2 regions of the Microbacterium luticellae genome follow, and region 2 is predicted to be linked to the other one. Evidence: predicted binding sites of a transcription regulator. Region 2 holds the regulator's gene; the other holds the start of a gene.
What was found. The regulator HrcA, encoded in region 2, represses chaperone genes, less so after heat shock. The targets are predictions, from matches to a motif close to TTNGCACTCGNNNNNNNCGAGTGCNAA.
Positions count from the first base shown of each region.

Region 1 (8,177 bases), 860 kb from region 2:
GCCCTACCCTGGCGGACCAGAAATCGACCGGGCAGCAGCATCCGGCAACCCCCACGCCATCAATTTTCCTCGCGGACTCTCACGAGCCAGCGACATGGCCAAACACCGCTACGACTACTCATTTTCGGGCCTAAAAACGGCTGTAGCCCGGTGGGTGGAACGCTGCGAAGCCGCAGGAGAACCCGTACCGGTTGCCGATGTTGCCGCGAGCTTCCGCGAAGCAGTCGTCGACGTGCTCGTGACGAAAGCGCTCGCAGCATGCAAAGACCGCGGCGTACCGCGCCTGTTGCTGGGCGGGGGAGTGATCGCCAACAAGCGACTGCGCGATGTCGCCCTCGAACGCGCCACCGCAGCAGGCGTCGACGTGCGCATTCCGCCGCTGAGCTTGTGCACCGATAACGGCGCCATGATCGCTGCGCTCGCCGCCGAACTCATTGCTTCGGGGCGACGCCCATCCACGCTCAACTTCGGTGCCGACTCGACACTGCCGGTCACCGAAATTCAGGTAGCTGAGACTCGCGATGACTAGCGACGAGCCAGACACCCCGCCGCGCAAGGAGCCCGTATTCGACGGTCTCCTGCATGTGACCGACCCCGCACGAATACCGGGCCGCTCCAAACCCGGCTACCAGTCGTTACCGACCGGACCGACCGCCATCACGGTGCACAGTGGCCCCGGCGTCAACGAAGAAGAATGGTCGCCCATAGACGAAGACGACGCCGAACCATGGAAACCCGACGACACCCCCATCGTCGAACCCGCACAACTGGCACCGTGGGCGCTCACCGCCGCGATCGTCGCCTTCGTTTCGTCACTGTTCGTAGCGTGGGGGCTACCACTGGCCGTGCTCGCACTGCTGGCCAGCATCATGTGCTTACGGCGCTCCAACGAAAGTCGCCTTATGAGTGCATGGTCGCTCATACTCAGCATTACCGCCACCGTCTACAGTGCCGGATGGCTCGTGTGGACCGCGATCGCTCTGCGCTGGATCAATTAGCGGTTGAGACGCGGTCGGCGAGAATCGCCACGCGCTCATCGCCAATGCGCGTCAGTATTACAGTGGCACCGTGTGGCCCACGCAGCTTAAGCTGTGTGCGCAACTGAGCGGGATCAATATCAACACCGCGTTTTTTAATCTCGAGCCGACCAATATTCTCGGCACGCAGTTCGCGTGCCAAGGCTTTCACCTGCAAGGGCAACACCCGCCGCACTCGGAACGCCTGCGCAAACGGCGAATCGACGTGTTCATCGCTTGTAAAGTACGCGACGTGCGCATCGAGCATTCCTGCCCGCGCACACCGGGCAACCTCACCGATAAGTCGGGCCCGAATCACAGCACCATCCGGCTCATACACATACGCACCCAGATCGCGCACCGGTGCATCAGGCGCGTCAGCGGCTGCAGTGAGCTCGTGCTGCACACCATCGCGAACCACAAGAGCAGCACGACCGACACCGGGGCGGGCAAGCTCTCGCGTCCACACAACAAGTTCCACCACCTGCCCCTGCACGCTCACCCACTGCGTTTCGGCATGCTCGGGCAGCGCGTCACGATCATGGCCGGGCCCCAACTTGATCCCCGCCGGGTAACGCGCAGCCTGCTCAAAAACCCAGTCCAACGCCGGAGAATAGTCGGCCGTCGTCACCCGGCGGGTTTCCTTGTGGCCCGCCGTGCGCCGCGCCGGATCAAACCACAGTGCACATCTCGCGTCGGAAGCATCCGGATGCTGCGCCACCCCCGCCGTTTTCCACCGCGAGGCCAGATACTCTTCGGCCGTCGCATGCACCACTTCGGTCCGGTCGCTCCACGGCAAAAGATTGTGCGCAGCCAGCAATGCCGTGACCTCATCGGCCTCCACGGCCGTCACACTCATACCCTCTTCGGCAAAGCGAACACTGTCGCCGCCCAACCCGCACCCCAGATCAATGACGCGCGAAAAGCCCGCAGCATGCATCCGGTTCGCGTGATAGCGGGCAGCATCGGCACGCGTGGCTTGCTCGAGGCCGGCGCGCGTCAGCAGCATCCGAAGCGCCCCATCACCAAACTTTGCGCGAGCCTGCGCTCGCAGCAGCGCCTGCTCAGCCGCAACCGCCACAAGGTCGGCGTTGTACCCCTGTTTACGCAAACGATTCACCGCAGCCACGGCATCGTCGCGCGAAGTGACAGGCGTGATGCGCTGCAGTAAATCGTGGCCCGCGGGCGAGGTTAACAGGGCAAAGTCATCACGGCGCACTCGTCCAGCCTATTGCTCATGACGAAAGTGAGGCGGCTGTCATGCGCGCTTCTTAGGCGGATAACCCCAGCGCCACACAAAAAGACCGATAGTGGCAAGCCCGCCGCCCATCACTACCGCCCACCACGGAAAGCCCGGAATATCTGGCGCGTGCGTCGAATCAGCAACGTCCTGTGGCGGCGTCTGCATCACCCGTTCACCCGTCACGAGAATCCGATGCGAGTTAACCCCGAGCGGCGAGCCTTCGCCCATATAGCCGTGCGTTGTTTTCGATGCAATCGGTTACGACAACCCCCTCTGGGCCGATACCCGGGCTCGGCCGGGTCGCTAAAAAGCCCTGACTTACCGGGAATCTCAATCCACTTCGCGGTGTTCAAGAACGAATAGTCCTGAGGGACTTCGTCCTGGCGGATCCGATAACGGTTGCTGCCTTGACCGTATGACCGTTAAATTCCTTGACGAGAAACTCTCCCGGGTCGGGATCCAGATCTGGCCCTGAACACGGTGCTTGGGTGCAGTCAGCCACTTCGAATGACGAGCTAGGCCACGATAACTGGTTCAAGAAGTTAGATGTCGCTGGGCCATTGATCTGAAAAGTGGCGCCGCCAACGAGATCCCTGAAGGATCATGCTTAACTGTCCAGCGCACGTACGGAGGCTGGATACCGTCAGGGCCGACTGCAAACGGAGTAACGACCGGGGTTGGAGCATCCGGAATAGGAAGATCACTGTCGTTTTCACTGTCGCTCTCAGAGATCTCTTCGGCTGGCGGCGCACCGTCGTCCTCAGGAGACAGAGTGGGCGCACTATCATCAGCGCCTTCGTCGGGCGCTGGGCTCTCATCAACCGGCGCTGGTATTTCGTCATCGGGCGCTGCCGTAACGTCAATCGGGTCCGGAGTCTGCGTAGGGTCGGAGCTTTCTTGGTCGCCCGCCGGAGAGTGGCTGGCAACGGGATCAGGCGTATCGGCCAACGCCGGCGCAATGGCGCCGAAGCTGAGCACTACGGCTACAGCTCCGGCGACCGCTGCCGGGATCGCGCGACCGCGTTTACGCGCGTTTTCACGATGCGTGATCTTACGGGTTCCCCAAATACCGCTTCGCACTTGCTCTCCCCAAAGCCGTGACTATCGCAAACGCCAAAGCCCCTGCGACACTCCCCAGAATGCGCACGAAACACTCAATGTTGTCCGAGCATGACTGCCGTTTCGGTACGAGTCCCCAAGACTCCGGCATGGGATCAGTCGGGCCTGATCCGTAGTGCGTGGTGTCACTCTAAGTTCAGTTTTTCTATCCGTCAGTAGTCTGATTGGAAAAACTCAACATTTTTTGATATGAGACCTTCGTGCAGCACTGTGATGGGTGCGGCGCGGGTCGGTGAGCAGTGAGAAACAATGTGCGATCGTGGCATGAAATTGGCACTCGCATTGCGTGAGTGCCAATTGACCTAATACACTGTAGTTAGCACTCTCGACGTGAGAGTGCGAACGAGTCTTTTGTCTCACCGTCAAGAAAGCAGAGGTAGACCGTGTCGGTTTCCATCAAGCCGCTCGAGGACCGCATCGTCATCCAGCAGGTCGAGGCCGAGCAGACCACCGCCAGTGGACTGGTCATCCCCGACACCGCTAAAGAGAAGCCCCAGGAGGGCGAGGTTGTGGCCGTAGGCCCCGGCCGTATCGACGATAACGGTAACCGTGTTCCGCTCGACGTCGCCGTGGGCGACCGCGTTCTCTACAGCAAGTACGGCGGCACCGAGGTGAAGTTCGGCGCCGAGGAGTACCTCGTGCTGTCGGCTCGCGACGTACTGGCTGTCGTCGTCCGCTAAGCAACACCCGCCGCCCACCTTCGCGGGGGCGACCGGCAAAAGAGGCTCGAACGTTCCCCGTTCGGGCCTCTTTCGCGTCCCGCGGCCGTTCCCCTTTGCGGTTCGGTCGTTGCGTGGCGGTCGTTCCCCTTTACGGTTCGGTTCCCCTTTTCGGTTCGCTCGTGGTCTCGCCGCCGTTCCTCTTTACGGTTCGGTTCCCCTTTTCGGTTCGCTCGTGGTCTCGCCGCCGTTCCTCTTCTCCCCGCCGTTCCCCTTCTCCCCGCGACCGGGCACAACACGCCGTTGGGTGCGCGGGTGCTGCGGCGTGTCGTGTCCGGTTGCGGTAGAGGGAAAAGGTGCGCCGGTGGTGGCGCAGGGCCGTGGTTCGCTGTTATGCGCCGTTTTCTTTTTCGCGACCGGGCACAACACGCCGTTGGGTCTGCGGATGTTGCGGCATGTCGTGCCCGGTGGCGGCGACAACGTGCCCGGTGGCGGTAGAGGGCGTGAGTTCACGTGTTGCGGCCGGTCGCGACATGCCGTGTGGTGCGCGGGTGCTACGGCGTGTTGTGCCCGGTGGCGCGAAATGGGGCCCGGTCGGGCTTAGGGTTGTGCCGTGGGTTCTCGTGCGGTGGCCGGGGTGCAGCATCCGGGTGGTGATTCTCGTTCTGTTGGGGCGGGGGTCATGGCGGCGACGACGGCGTATGTGCTGTGGGGTGTGCTGCCGCTGTACTTTTTGTTGCTGCTGCCGACGGGGCCGTGGGAGCTTGTGGCGTGGCGGGTGCTGCTTTCGCTCGTGTTTTGTGTGGTGATTTTGGCGGTGACGCGGGCGTGGCGGCCGTTGCGGGCGATTGTGCGCAACAGGCGGTTAATGCTGTTGACGGCGCTGGCCGGTGTGCTCATTTACGTCAACTGGCAGGTGTTTGTTGTCGCGGCGCTCACGGGGCACGTGGTCGAGACGAGTCTCGGATATTTTATTAACCCGATCACGACGGTGTTGTTGGGTGTGTTTGTTTTGAAGGAGCGTATTCGTCGCACGCAGTGGGCGGCGATTGCGGTGGCCGGTGTTGCTGTTGTGACGATTATTGTGGCGTACGGCAGTGTGCCGTGGATTGCTCTTGCGCTCACGGCGTCGTTTGGTTGCTACGGGCTGGTGAAGAAGAACATCGGGCCGTCGGTGGATGCAATGAGCGGCCTCACGTTTGAAACGTTTTGGTTGGTGCCGATCGCCGTTATTCAACTGATCATTGTCGGCGCAACCACCGGGATCACGTGGGGCGCACACGGGCCCACGCACACGATTCTTGTGGCATTCGCAGGGGTGGCCACCGCCATACCACTACTGCTGTTCGCTACCGGAACCCGCCGCATCAGCCTCGCCGCCGTCGGCATGCTGCAATTCATCACACCCGTCATGCAATTCTTGGTCGGCTGGCTACTGCTCGGCGAACCCATGCCGCCCGAACGCTGGGCCGGTTTCATTCTCGTGTGGATCGCGATCACCATATTTATTGCCGACCTGCTCGCGCACACACGCCGCACCCGCAAAACTCGCCGCAGTGTCAAGCATCCGGATGCCACAACCCCACCGGCACCCGAACCCGGCACAAACACCACAAATCCGCCAAAAAACGATGACGATCCGCAGATCGTTAGCGCACTGAGATAGAACTGGCACCCACGGGGTGCGTCAACCGATTATGGTGAGGAACACCCGAAGAAGGGTCGTCCACGTTCATTGACGCAAGGGAGCTTTCATGAACGGTCCGAACGATAAGCGAATGGCGAAGATTGTCGCCGGAATCGCACTAGCCAGCGTGTCAGCGCTCATACTCGCAGGATGCTCGAGCACCCCTGCAGAAACACCCGAAAAGCCTGACGCAACCGACGACAAACCCGTAGCGATCGACCTTGACGTCACGCTCGGTTCACTCCTGCCGCAGACCGGTTCGCTTGCGTTCCTTGGTCCGCCCATGGAGGCAGCCGTTGGCCTGGCGACAGAAGAAATTAACGCCGCTGACGCAGGAATCACCGTCACCATGATGTCGGAAGACGAAGGTGACAGCGACACGAAAGCCTACGAAACCTCGGTCACCAAACTGCAAAACGCCGGGGTAGCCGGAATGGTGGGGGCCGCGGCATCCGGTGTCTCAAAGATCATTCTTGACGGCAACGTCAGCAAGGGCATCATCACGATTTCGCCATCGAACACTTCGCCCGACTTCACCGAACTGTCAGAACAGGGCGTGACACAGGGACTGTACTTCCGTACCGCACCCAGCGACCTGCTGCAGGGCGAAGTGCTCGGCAACCTGATGGCCGAAGACGGACGCAAAACGCTCGGCGTCATCTACCAAAACGACCCCTACGGCACAGGTCTGTTCGACGCGATCAAAACAACATTCGAAGCCGCCGGTGGCGAAGTTGTCGCCGACGCCTCGTTCAACGTTGGTGACGCACAGTTCGACGCGCAGGTAGAAACAATTAAAGCCGCCAACCCCGACGCCGTTGCTGTCGTATCGTTTGACCAGTTCAAAACCATCGCACCACTGCTCGTCAACGCTGGCATTAAGGGCGACCAGTTCTACATGGTCGACGGAAACGTCTCGCAGTACGGCGACGAAATGCCCGTCTCACTAGAAGGCGCACAGGGAACCAAACCCGGCCCCGCCCTCGAAGACGACTTCACCGACCGCCTACAGGCATACTGGACCGGCCTCGGCAACAGCGAAGTGAAAGACTTCACCTACGCCGCCGAATCGTACGACGCCGTGATCTTGATGGCGCTCGCCGCGATGGCCGCCAACTCGACCGAAGGCACCGACATCGCCGCAAAGATGCAAGAAGTGTCCGGCGGATCCGGCGACGGTACCCCCTGCACCAGCTTCGCTGACTGCGCGCAGATCATCGTCGACGGAGGCACAGCCGACTACAACGGATACTCCGGCGACGTCACCTTCAACGAACACGGTGACCCGAACGGTGCCGCCATCGGCCTGTTCAAGTACGGCGCCGACAACATGTACGAGCGCGTGGGGTAAGCAGCTCGAACAGAGGGCAGGCCCCGGATGCTGCGGCATCCGGGGTCTGCCCTTGTCTGTTCCCGGATGCTGGTGAGGGGCGTTTCTGCCGCCGCCGTTCGGTTGCCCGCCGGTCGCCCCTGTTGCCGCCGTTCTGTTCTCACCCCTGCCGCCACTTTTCTGTTGCTGGAAACAGGAAATTTGCCGGATGTCGGATGATTCGGGCTGAATCGTGTAGTTCTCGGCGTTTTTGCTGTTCTCGGCGATGGGGAGGCAGGGCATGGCGTGACATGCGGGGTTCAGGTGGGTCGAGGCTGCACTCTTTTTGCCTCTGTCCTCTGTTGCCGCTGCCACTTTGTTGCTGGAAACAGGAAAATTGCCGGATGTCGGATGATTTGGGCCGAATCGTGTAGTTCTCGGCGTTTTTGCTGTTCTCGGCAACGGGAGCGGCGCGGTCGGGGCTGGCCAGGCCGCGGCAGGTGGGGAACGGCGGCCGGGGCCGGGGCACCGGATGCTGCGCAGCATCCGGCAACTCGCGAGAAAGTGACCGGAGTGAGGCTAGGCCCCGCCCCACCCCGGTCTGTCTGGAGGATTAATGGCCCAGATCAGGCAGAACAGGTGTCAGGCGGCATCGGCGCCGAGGGTGCCGAGGTAGAGGCCGATGACTTTGGGGTCTTCGAGCAGGGCGCGGCCGGTTCCTTCGTATGCGTCGCGGCCCTGGTCGAGCACGTAGCCGCGGTCGCAGATTTGTAGACAGCGGCGCGCGTTCTGTTCGACCATGATGGTGGTGACTCCGGCCTTGTTGATGTCGCTCACGCGAATGAAGGCGTCGTCTTGGCGTACGGGGGAGAGGCCGGCCGAGGGTTCGTCGAGCAGTAGCACGGCCGGGTCCATCATGAGTGCTCGCGACATGGCGACCATTTGCCGTTCACCACCCGAGAGTGACCCGGCGCGCTGTTTGAGGCGCGTGCCGAGTTCAGCAAAAATGCTGGTGACAAATTCCAGACGCTCAGGATAGATTTTGGGGTTTTGGAAGAGACCCATCTGCAGATTCTCTTCGATGGTCAATGACGGAAAAACGTTGTTCGTCTGCGGTACAAAAGCAACGCCGCGCTGCACAAGC
Region 1 is NZ_JBNTKE010000001.1:1,071,742-1,079,918, reverse strand. It holds gene tsaD (tRNA (adenosine(37)-N6)-threonylcarbamoyltransferase complex transferase subunit TsaD) at 1-529, shown strand, start outside; gene ACQUSW_RS05275 (hypothetical protein) at 522-998, shown strand; gene ACQUSW_RS05270 (class I SAM-dependent methyltransferase) at 991-2,235, opposite strand; gene ACQUSW_RS05265 (hypothetical protein) at 2,275-2,487, opposite strand; gene ACQUSW_RS05260 (hypothetical protein) at 2,794-3,339, opposite strand; gene groES (co-chaperone GroES) at 3,762-4,058, shown strand; gene rarD (EamA family transporter RarD) at 4,720-5,703, shown strand; gene ACQUSW_RS05245 (ABC transporter substrate-binding protein) at 5,816-7,075, shown strand; gene ACQUSW_RS05240 (ABC transporter ATP-binding protein) at 7,676-8,177, opposite strand, start outside.
Region 1: groES (co-chaperone GroES) is a predicted target of HrcA. The motif match lies at 3,649-3,675, and genes of this name have one in related genera.

Region 2 (8,177 bases):
TTTGTGCTTCATCGAGCACCACGAACGAGTCGTTGAGTGTGCGCCCGCGCATGTATGCCAGGGGAGCTACTTCGATGGTTCCTGATGCCATCAGACGCGGCACGATTTCGGGATCCATCATCTCGTTGAGCGCGTCGTAGAGCGGTCGCAGGTAGGGGTCAATCTTGTCAATAAGGGTGCCGGGTAAAAATCCGAGCCGCTCCCCTGCCTCTACTGCCGGGCGTGTAAGAATAATTCGGTTCACTTCTTTGCGCTGCAAGGCTTGCACGGCCTTGGCCATTGCTAGGTAGGTTTTACCCGTTCCGGCCGGCCCCAGACCGAAAACTATGGTGTTGAGGTCGATGGCGTCGACGTACTCTTTTTGACCCTGGGTTTTCGGTCGAATAGTGCGGCCTCGCGACGACAGAATGGGTTCACCGAGCACTTCGCTGGGGCGGGGCCCTTCGCCGCGGCTCAGGTGCAGCGCCGAGCGTTCAATGTCTCGGGGGGCGATATCGTATCCGTCGCGGGTCATAGCGATGAGTTCTTCTACGAGCGCCCGTGCAGCGGAAACACTCTCGGGGCTGCCGGTGAGTGTGACTTCGTTGCTTCGCACGAGCACCTCGACGTCCGGATGCTGATCTTCTAGCACTCTCAGGAGGCGATCGTTGGGGCCCAGTAGCTGCACCATCGCAACGCCGTCGGCATAGAGGCGTTCGGTGATGGTGGACTTTTCTGAATCAGGCACCGACACTCTGTTCTGTCAGTTGTCCCGCTAATACGTGGGCGTGCACGTGAAAAACGGTCTGGCCAGCACCGGCACCGGTGTTAAATACCAGTCGGAATTCTCCGTCGGCGTGATTATCGGCTAACTGCTGTGCTGCTGCAACCATCTCTGCCAGAAGGCTCGGGTCGCTTGCAGCGAGCTCTGTCACGTTGCGGTATTGCTCGGTTTTGGGGATCACCAGCAGGTGCACGGGCGCTTGCGGTGCAATATCGCGAATTACAAACACGCGATCGGTTTCGAAAAGAATCTCGCCGGGAATATCACCGGCGAGAATGCGCGAGAAGATCGAGGGTTCGGTCATGCGTGCCAGTCTACTGCGCGGCGTTACCAGCGGCCTAGACGGGCCGAAAGCACGGCGATGGCCGCGGGGCCTGCGGTCGAGGTGCGCAGTACCGTGTCTCCGAGGCGTACGGGGCAGGCTCCGGATGCCTCACACAGCGCGAGTTCTTCGGGTGTAATACCGCCTTCGGGTCCCACGATGAGCGTAATGTTGCGACCATCGAGGTCGACAGTAGATACTCGTTCGCTCGCTGTGGGATCGAGAACAAGAACCTGCCCTGTTGTTGTCGACAGTGCCTGCTCGAGCGTGGTGACCGGGCTCACCTCGGGAATCCATGCACGATGCGCCTGTTTTGACGCTTCTCGAACGATGGTTGACCAGCGATCGTGTCCTTTACGAGCCTTTGGGCCTTCCCAGCGCGAAATGCTGCGTGATGCTTGCCAGGGCACGATGGTGTCGACGCCAAGTTCGCATGCTGCTTGAATCGCCAGCTCGGCACGGTCTCCTTTAGCCAGTGCCTGCACGAGGGTTATCTGTGGGTTCGGCCGTCGCGTTTCGGTGCGGTTCTCAATCAGAATGTGCACCTGTTGTGCGGCAACTTCTTGTGCCCGCCCCTCGAGCCATACACCGGCTCCGTCTCCGACCGTGACGGGTTCACCGACTCGCAGTCTGCGAACGACGGCGGCGTGTTTTGCTTCGCTCCCCGTGAGTGTCACGGTGTCTCCGGGGTGCGCTGCCGTAACGTCGTCAGACACAAAATGCAGCGCCACGACTAGTTTCCTCGGAATCGATCACGAAGTTTAGAGAATATTCCCTGGTGGAACTCGGCAAGCTTAGGAGCGGGAGATTTTGTGCGGCCAGCGAACTCTTCGAGCAGTGCACGCTGTTTGGCGTCGATCTTTGTTGGTGTAACAACCTGTACGCCCACTCGTAGGTCTCCGCGTTGCGGCTGACGCAGTGGGGTAATTCCTCGCCCCTTGATTGTCAGTACGTCGCCGGATTGCAGTCCGGCGCGGATCTCGAGCTCGACGGGGCCGTCGAGTGATTCAATGGTTGTTGTTGTACCCAGCACAGCGTCGGTCATAGACACTTCGAGCGTCGCGAGAAGGTCGTCGCCTTCGCGACTGAAGACCGGATGCGGCGCGACGGCAATTTCGACATACAGGTCGCCGTGCGGGCCACCGGCGCGCCCAATTTCTCCGGATCCGGGCAATTGCAGACGCAAGCCGGTCTCGACGCCCGAGGGAATATCTAAAGAAACGGTGCGCCGTGCGCGCACGCGGCCCTGTCCGTTACAGGTGGGGCAGGGGTGCGGGATTGTCGTGCCAAAGCCTTCACAGGCGCCACAGGGTGCTGTGGTCACAACATTACCCAGCAGGCTTCGCACCTGCTGCTGAACATGGCCGCTCCCGCCACAAACGTCACAGGTGACCGGTCCGGTACCTTGCTGACAGCAGGAGCCTTCGCACGTCTCGCACAGCACGGCCGTATCAACGTCGATGTCGCGGTGAACACCGAAGACAACGTCACCGAGTTCGAGATTGACTCGCACGAGGGCGTCTTGTCCTCGCTCGCGGCGGGAGCGAGGACGCGCAGCGCGTGGCCCGCCAGCTGCACCAAAGAATGTTTCAAAAATATCGCCGAAGCCACCGAATCCGGAGAAACCGCCGGCTCCGTCGCCACCCATGTCATAGCGCTGGCGCGATTCAGGGTCACTAAGCACATCGTAAGCGTGTGTTACGAGTTTGAAGCGTTCGGCAGCGTCTTCACCGGGGTTAACGTCGGGGTGCAGCTGACGAGCCAGCTTGCGATACGCCTTTTTGATCTCCTCTTCGCTCGCATCGCGCGAAACGCCGAGGGTTTCATAGTGGTCGACCACAGTCACCTTTCCCTGCGAGATTTATTCTCGCTTTTGTCTCCGTTGCTTTCACTGACTCTTCTCATCGTCGTCAAGAAGGTCAGACAAATAGCGTGCCACGGCTCGCGCCGCCGCAAAGTTGCTGGGGTAGTCCATGCGGGTTGGCCCCATAACACCTACGCGCGCCGTGCCCGTCGCACTGGCGTAGTTGCTCGTGACGATAGACGCCTCGGGCAAACCAAAAGCCTCGTTTTCGGTACCGATGCTGGCTGCAAGACCGTGTTCATCGACCACCATCTCGCTCATGAGCCGCAACAGCGTCACTTGCTCCTCAATGGCTTCGAGGAGCGGGTGAATGCTGCCCCGAAAATCATGTTCGCGTCGAGCCAATGTTGCAGCACCGGCCATAACAAGACGTTCCTGGCGAAACTCGGCAAGTTCTTCGCCGATGACTCGCGCGAGCGTTGCCAGCGCGGCGGTTATTCGTTGCTCGTGAGGCACCTCGGCCAGTTGAGACAGGAGTGCCGAAGCCTCGCCGACGGATTCACCGGTGAGTAATGAAGAAACCCGGGTGCGAATAATTGCCATATCTTGCTCGTCGAGCGATCCATCAAATACGGCGATACGCTGTGAGACCGCGCCCGAATCCGTAACGAGAACGACCAAAAGCCGGTGTGGACCAAGGGCAACGATTTCGACATGCGTAATGTGCGCACGAGCAAATGACGGATACTGCGCCAGCGCTACTTGCCCTGTGAGTCGGGTAAGTACACGAACAGTGCGCGCCATAAGGTCGTCAAGGTCGGTCGGCTCAGCAAGGAAAGCGGTGATGGCGCGGCGTTGAGCAGACGACAACGGACGCAACTGGGCGAGATGGTTAACAAAGACTCGATAACCCTTATCGGTGGGCACGCGCCCCGATGACGTATGGGGTGCCGTAATAAGCTCTTCGTCTTCGAGCTGCGCCATATCGTTGCGAATCGTCGCTGCCGAAACCCCGAAAGCATGGCGTTCAACAATCGCACGACTGCCTACAGGCTCGCGAGTCTCCACGTAGTCCTGCACGATGGCACGAAGTACCTGCAGGCCTCTCTCGCTAACCACCGGTCCTCCTTGTTCGCTCTCATGCTCAGCACACACCGAGAAGCAATATTGGCACTCGTCGATGCTGAGTGCCAATTCTACCGTGTCAGTTCGCGAACAACCGCGTCTGCTAACAGTCTCCCCTTGCGCGTCAGCACAACCGTACCCGTCAGCGCTTTGACGGGGTCAACAAGTTCGCGCGCAATGAGGTCGGCGACGCGCTGGCGAGCAGCATCCGGCAAACCAGAAATTTCGAGTCCCTCGGCCATGCGCGAGCGCAACAGTACATGCTCCAAATAGCGGGCCTCGGCATCGGGGCGTTCACGGCCAGCAGCGGGCGACTCCCCCGCGGCCAGTCGTGCTGCATACGCGGCCGGATGCTTAACGTTCCACCACCGCAAGCCCGCGACGTGACTGTGAGCACCGGGACCATAACCCCACCAGTGCGCGCTCTGCCAGTAGGCCATATTGTGCTGTGACCGATCACTATCGCTCCGCGCCCAGTTGCTGACCTCGTACCAGGAATAGCCGGATGCCGCGAGCACACTGTCTGCGAGCTCATACATGTCGGCCTGGAGATCGTCGTCGGGGGCAACGACCTCGCGGCGACGAATCTGACGGGCTAACTTTGTCCCCTCTTCGATGATGAGCGCATAGGCAGAAATATGATCGGGCTGCAATGCGAGCGCCTGATCGAGCGATGCGCGCCAGTCATCGAGTGATTCTCCCGGGGCACCATAGATGAGGTCGAGACTCACATGAAGGCCACTGTTTCGAGCCGCGGCGACAGCTGTAGCAACGTTATCGGGGTTGTGTGTACGGTCGAGTGCCGCAAGCACATGGGGCACCGCCGACTGCATACCGATCGACAGTCGATTGACCCCCGCCGCTGCCAGCAACTCTGCCGTCTGCTGCGTCACCGTATCGGGGTTCGCTTCGACAGTTACCTCGGCATCCGGAACAACACCGAAGTGATCGCGCACAGCATCGAGCATTTTTTGCAGGTCGCTGGGGGGCAGAAGAGTGGGCGTGCCTCCCCCAAAAAATACCGTCGACGCGCGGCGGTGCGCCCCCGATTTCTGCATGATCTCTGCCGACATCGCAATTTCGCTCACAAGAACGTCAGCGAACGCGTCTTGACGCAGGCCACGAAGCTCTGTGGCCGTGTAGGTGTTGAAGTCGCAGTATCCGCATCGCACGGTACAAAATGGCACGTGCAGATATACAGAAAACGGTGTTGATGAGTCGACAGCGAGGTCAGTGGGTAGCCGACCGTCCAGTGGTGCTGGGGTTCCCAGCGGTAACGCACCGACCATTACACACTGGTCGCGTACATCGGTGAAATCGCGCGCAGGTACTGGCCGAAAAGTGCTCGTCGGCGGCGTTTTACCAGGCCGGGAACGATGCGATACAGCATCGACTGCGCCGTATCGAAGGCGCGGACGCTAAACCACACTTCGTCATTGTCTTCGCGCCATACGAGATCAAAGAGTTCTTCGCCGCTCACCACCGAGTCGTCAACGGTGCCCAACACAAGCGTCACCTGTCGTGCGCTTTCGATGACCGAAATCACACGAATTTCTGCATCACCGCGCATGCCGTTAACACGCCCGTGCAGCCGCAGTGTCATCCCCGGAGCAGCATAGGGTGTGCCTTCGGCGTCGAACCGCTGCTCCGGTTCGTCGCGGTTCGGCGCAATCGGGTTTCCGTCAGCGTCAAAACTCACGCCCGAGTAAACGGGGCCGGCTGCGGGGCGCACGTCGGAGACCTGTAACCCCGCGACTCGCTGTGGTTTCCACGACAGCAGGGCGTCTGCAGCGTGACGAAAACGGTCTTCACCGCTGCCAATCCGCCACGACTGTTCTGCCGGAGTACTGCCCTCCGGTGGATAGTGCATGAGATCAGGTGCACTGGTGGCTCCCACGGCTGCATAATTAACCGTGCCTTCTCGGAACGTTCCGCGGCGCATGGTGATTACCTTACTGGCACTAACTGGACACAACCTTACCGAGGGGCCCTACTTCTTGCCCTCAACATCACCCGACAGTGCAGCGATGAAGGCTTCTTGAGGCACCTCAACGCGTCCTACCATCTTCATGCGCTTCTTGCCTTCTTTTTGCTTCTCCAAGAGCTTGCGCTTGCGCGAGATATCGCCGCCATAACACTTGGCCAGCACATCTTTTCGTATCGCTCGAATGTTCTCTCGGGCAATAATGCGAGCGCCAATAGCGGCCTGAATAGGCACTTCGAACTGTTGGCGCGGAATCAGCTTGCGTAGCCGTTCCGTCATCATTGTGCCGTAGGTGTATGCCTTCTCGCGGTGCACGATCGAACTAAACGCGTCAACCTTCTCGCCCTGCAGCAGAATATCGACCTTGACAAGATCGGCTTCCTGCGAACCACTGGGCTCATAATCCAACGAGGCGTAACCCTGTGTGCGTGACTTCAACTGGTCGAAGAAGTCAAAAACAATTTCGCCCAGCGGAATATTGTAGCGCAGCTCAACGCGGTCTTCCGATAAATAGTCCATCCCGAGCAGCGTTCCGCGCCGCGACTGGCACAGTTCCATCACCGTGCCGACGAATTCTTTGGGCGTCAGCATTGCTGCGCGAACCATGGGTTCCGTTACGGATGCCACTCGGCCATCCGGATACTCACTGGGATTCGTCACCGTCACTGTTTCGCCTGTGTCGGTCAACACCTCATAAACGACGCTCGGAGCAGTGGTGATCAGATCGAGTCCAAACTCGCGTGCCAAGCGTTCTGTGATGATTTCTAAGTGCAGCAGCCCCAGGAACCCACAGCGGAATCCGAATCCGAGTGCCACCGATGTTTCGGGTTCATAGACCAGCGAAGCATCCGAAAGCTTCAATTTGTCGAGCGATTCGCGTAGCTCCGCATAGTCACTACCGTCGATCGGATACAGTCCCGAAAAAACCATCGGTTTGGGTTCGACGTAACCAGCGAGTGGTTCTTCGGCAGGCTTTTGGGCATTGGTAACGGTGTCGCCGACTTTCGACTGGCGCACATCTTTGACACCGGTAATGAGGTAACCGACCTCGCCCACCCCGAGGCCTTCAGAGGGCCGCGGTTCGGGGCTGGAAACACCGATTTCAAGAAGTTCGTGATTCGCATGCGTCGACATCATCTGAATCCGCTGGCGCGGTTCAAGGTGGCCGTCGATCATACGAACGTAAGTCACGACGCCGCGATACGTGTCGTAGACCGAGTCAAAGATCATGGCGCGTGCCGGTGCTTCCGGGTCGCCCTCAGGTGGCGGGATTTCACGCACAATACGGTCGAGCAGGTCTTCTACACCCTGCCCTGTCTTTCCAGAAACACGCAGCACATCATCCGGGTCACCGCCGATAAGGTTCGCAATTTCGAGCGCAAACTTCTCAGGATCAGCAGCCGGTAAGTCGATCTTGTTCAGCACAGGAATGATCGTGAGGTCATTCTCGAGCGCAAGATACAGGTTTGCTAACGTTTGTGCTTCGATTCCCTGTGCGGCATCGACGAGCAAAACTGCGCCTTCGCACGCGGCCAGAGAACGCGACACCTCGTAGCTAAAGTCAACGTGGCCCGGCGTGTCGATCATATTGAGTGCGTACGGCACCGGCTCACCACCGTCATCCGACTCGCTCGCCCACGGCATACGCACCGCCTGGCTCTTGATCGTGATGCCTCGCTCGCGCTCAAGATCCATCCGGTCGAGATACTGCGCACGCATGTCACGGTCGGCAACCACGCCCGTGATCTGCAGCATGCGGTCAGCAAGGGTTGATTTGCCGTGGTCAATGTGCGCGATGATGCAGAAGTTGCGAATCTGCGTCGGCGGGGTCCCGGCAGGGGTCAAGGGTGTGGAAACTCGTGGTGACATGTTCCCCTGATTGTAGGCTCACCCCAGCCATATGTTCGATTCCGCCACGACAGTGATAGTCTCACCCGGTCGCTCGGGACAAATGAGGAGCGTTTTCTTCATCTGTTCAGCAGTATTGGCGGCTTCATCGTGCCCTACATCGCAAAATGGAGCTTCCAGTGCTTGAATAGCCTGCGACCCAGCGTTGTGTCGGAGACCCCGTGCGGCGTCTGTGAGAGAGAAAGAGCACAATCTTGATCAAGTACTTGGTGCGACGCACCCTCGGCTGGTTGTTGATGATTGTCATCGCAACCAACCTCACGTACTTTTT
Region 2 is NZ_JBNTKE010000001.1:208,331-216,507, reverse strand. It holds gene ACQUSW_RS01055 (PhoH family protein) at 1-670, opposite strand, end outside; gene ACQUSW_RS01050 (HIT domain-containing protein) at 720-1,067, opposite strand; gene ACQUSW_RS01045 (16S rRNA (uracil(1498)-N(3))-methyltransferase) at 1,091-1,816, opposite strand; gene dnaJ (molecular chaperone DnaJ) at 1,819-2,925, opposite strand; gene hrcA (heat-inducible transcriptional repressor HrcA) at 2,974-4,008, opposite strand; gene hemW (radical SAM family heme chaperone HemW) at 4,086-5,303, opposite strand; gene ACQUSW_RS01025 (DUF1990 domain-containing protein) at 5,303-5,956, opposite strand; gene lepA (translation elongation factor 4) at 6,005-7,867, opposite strand; gene ACQUSW_RS01015 (ABC transporter permease) at 8,101-8,177, shown strand, end outside.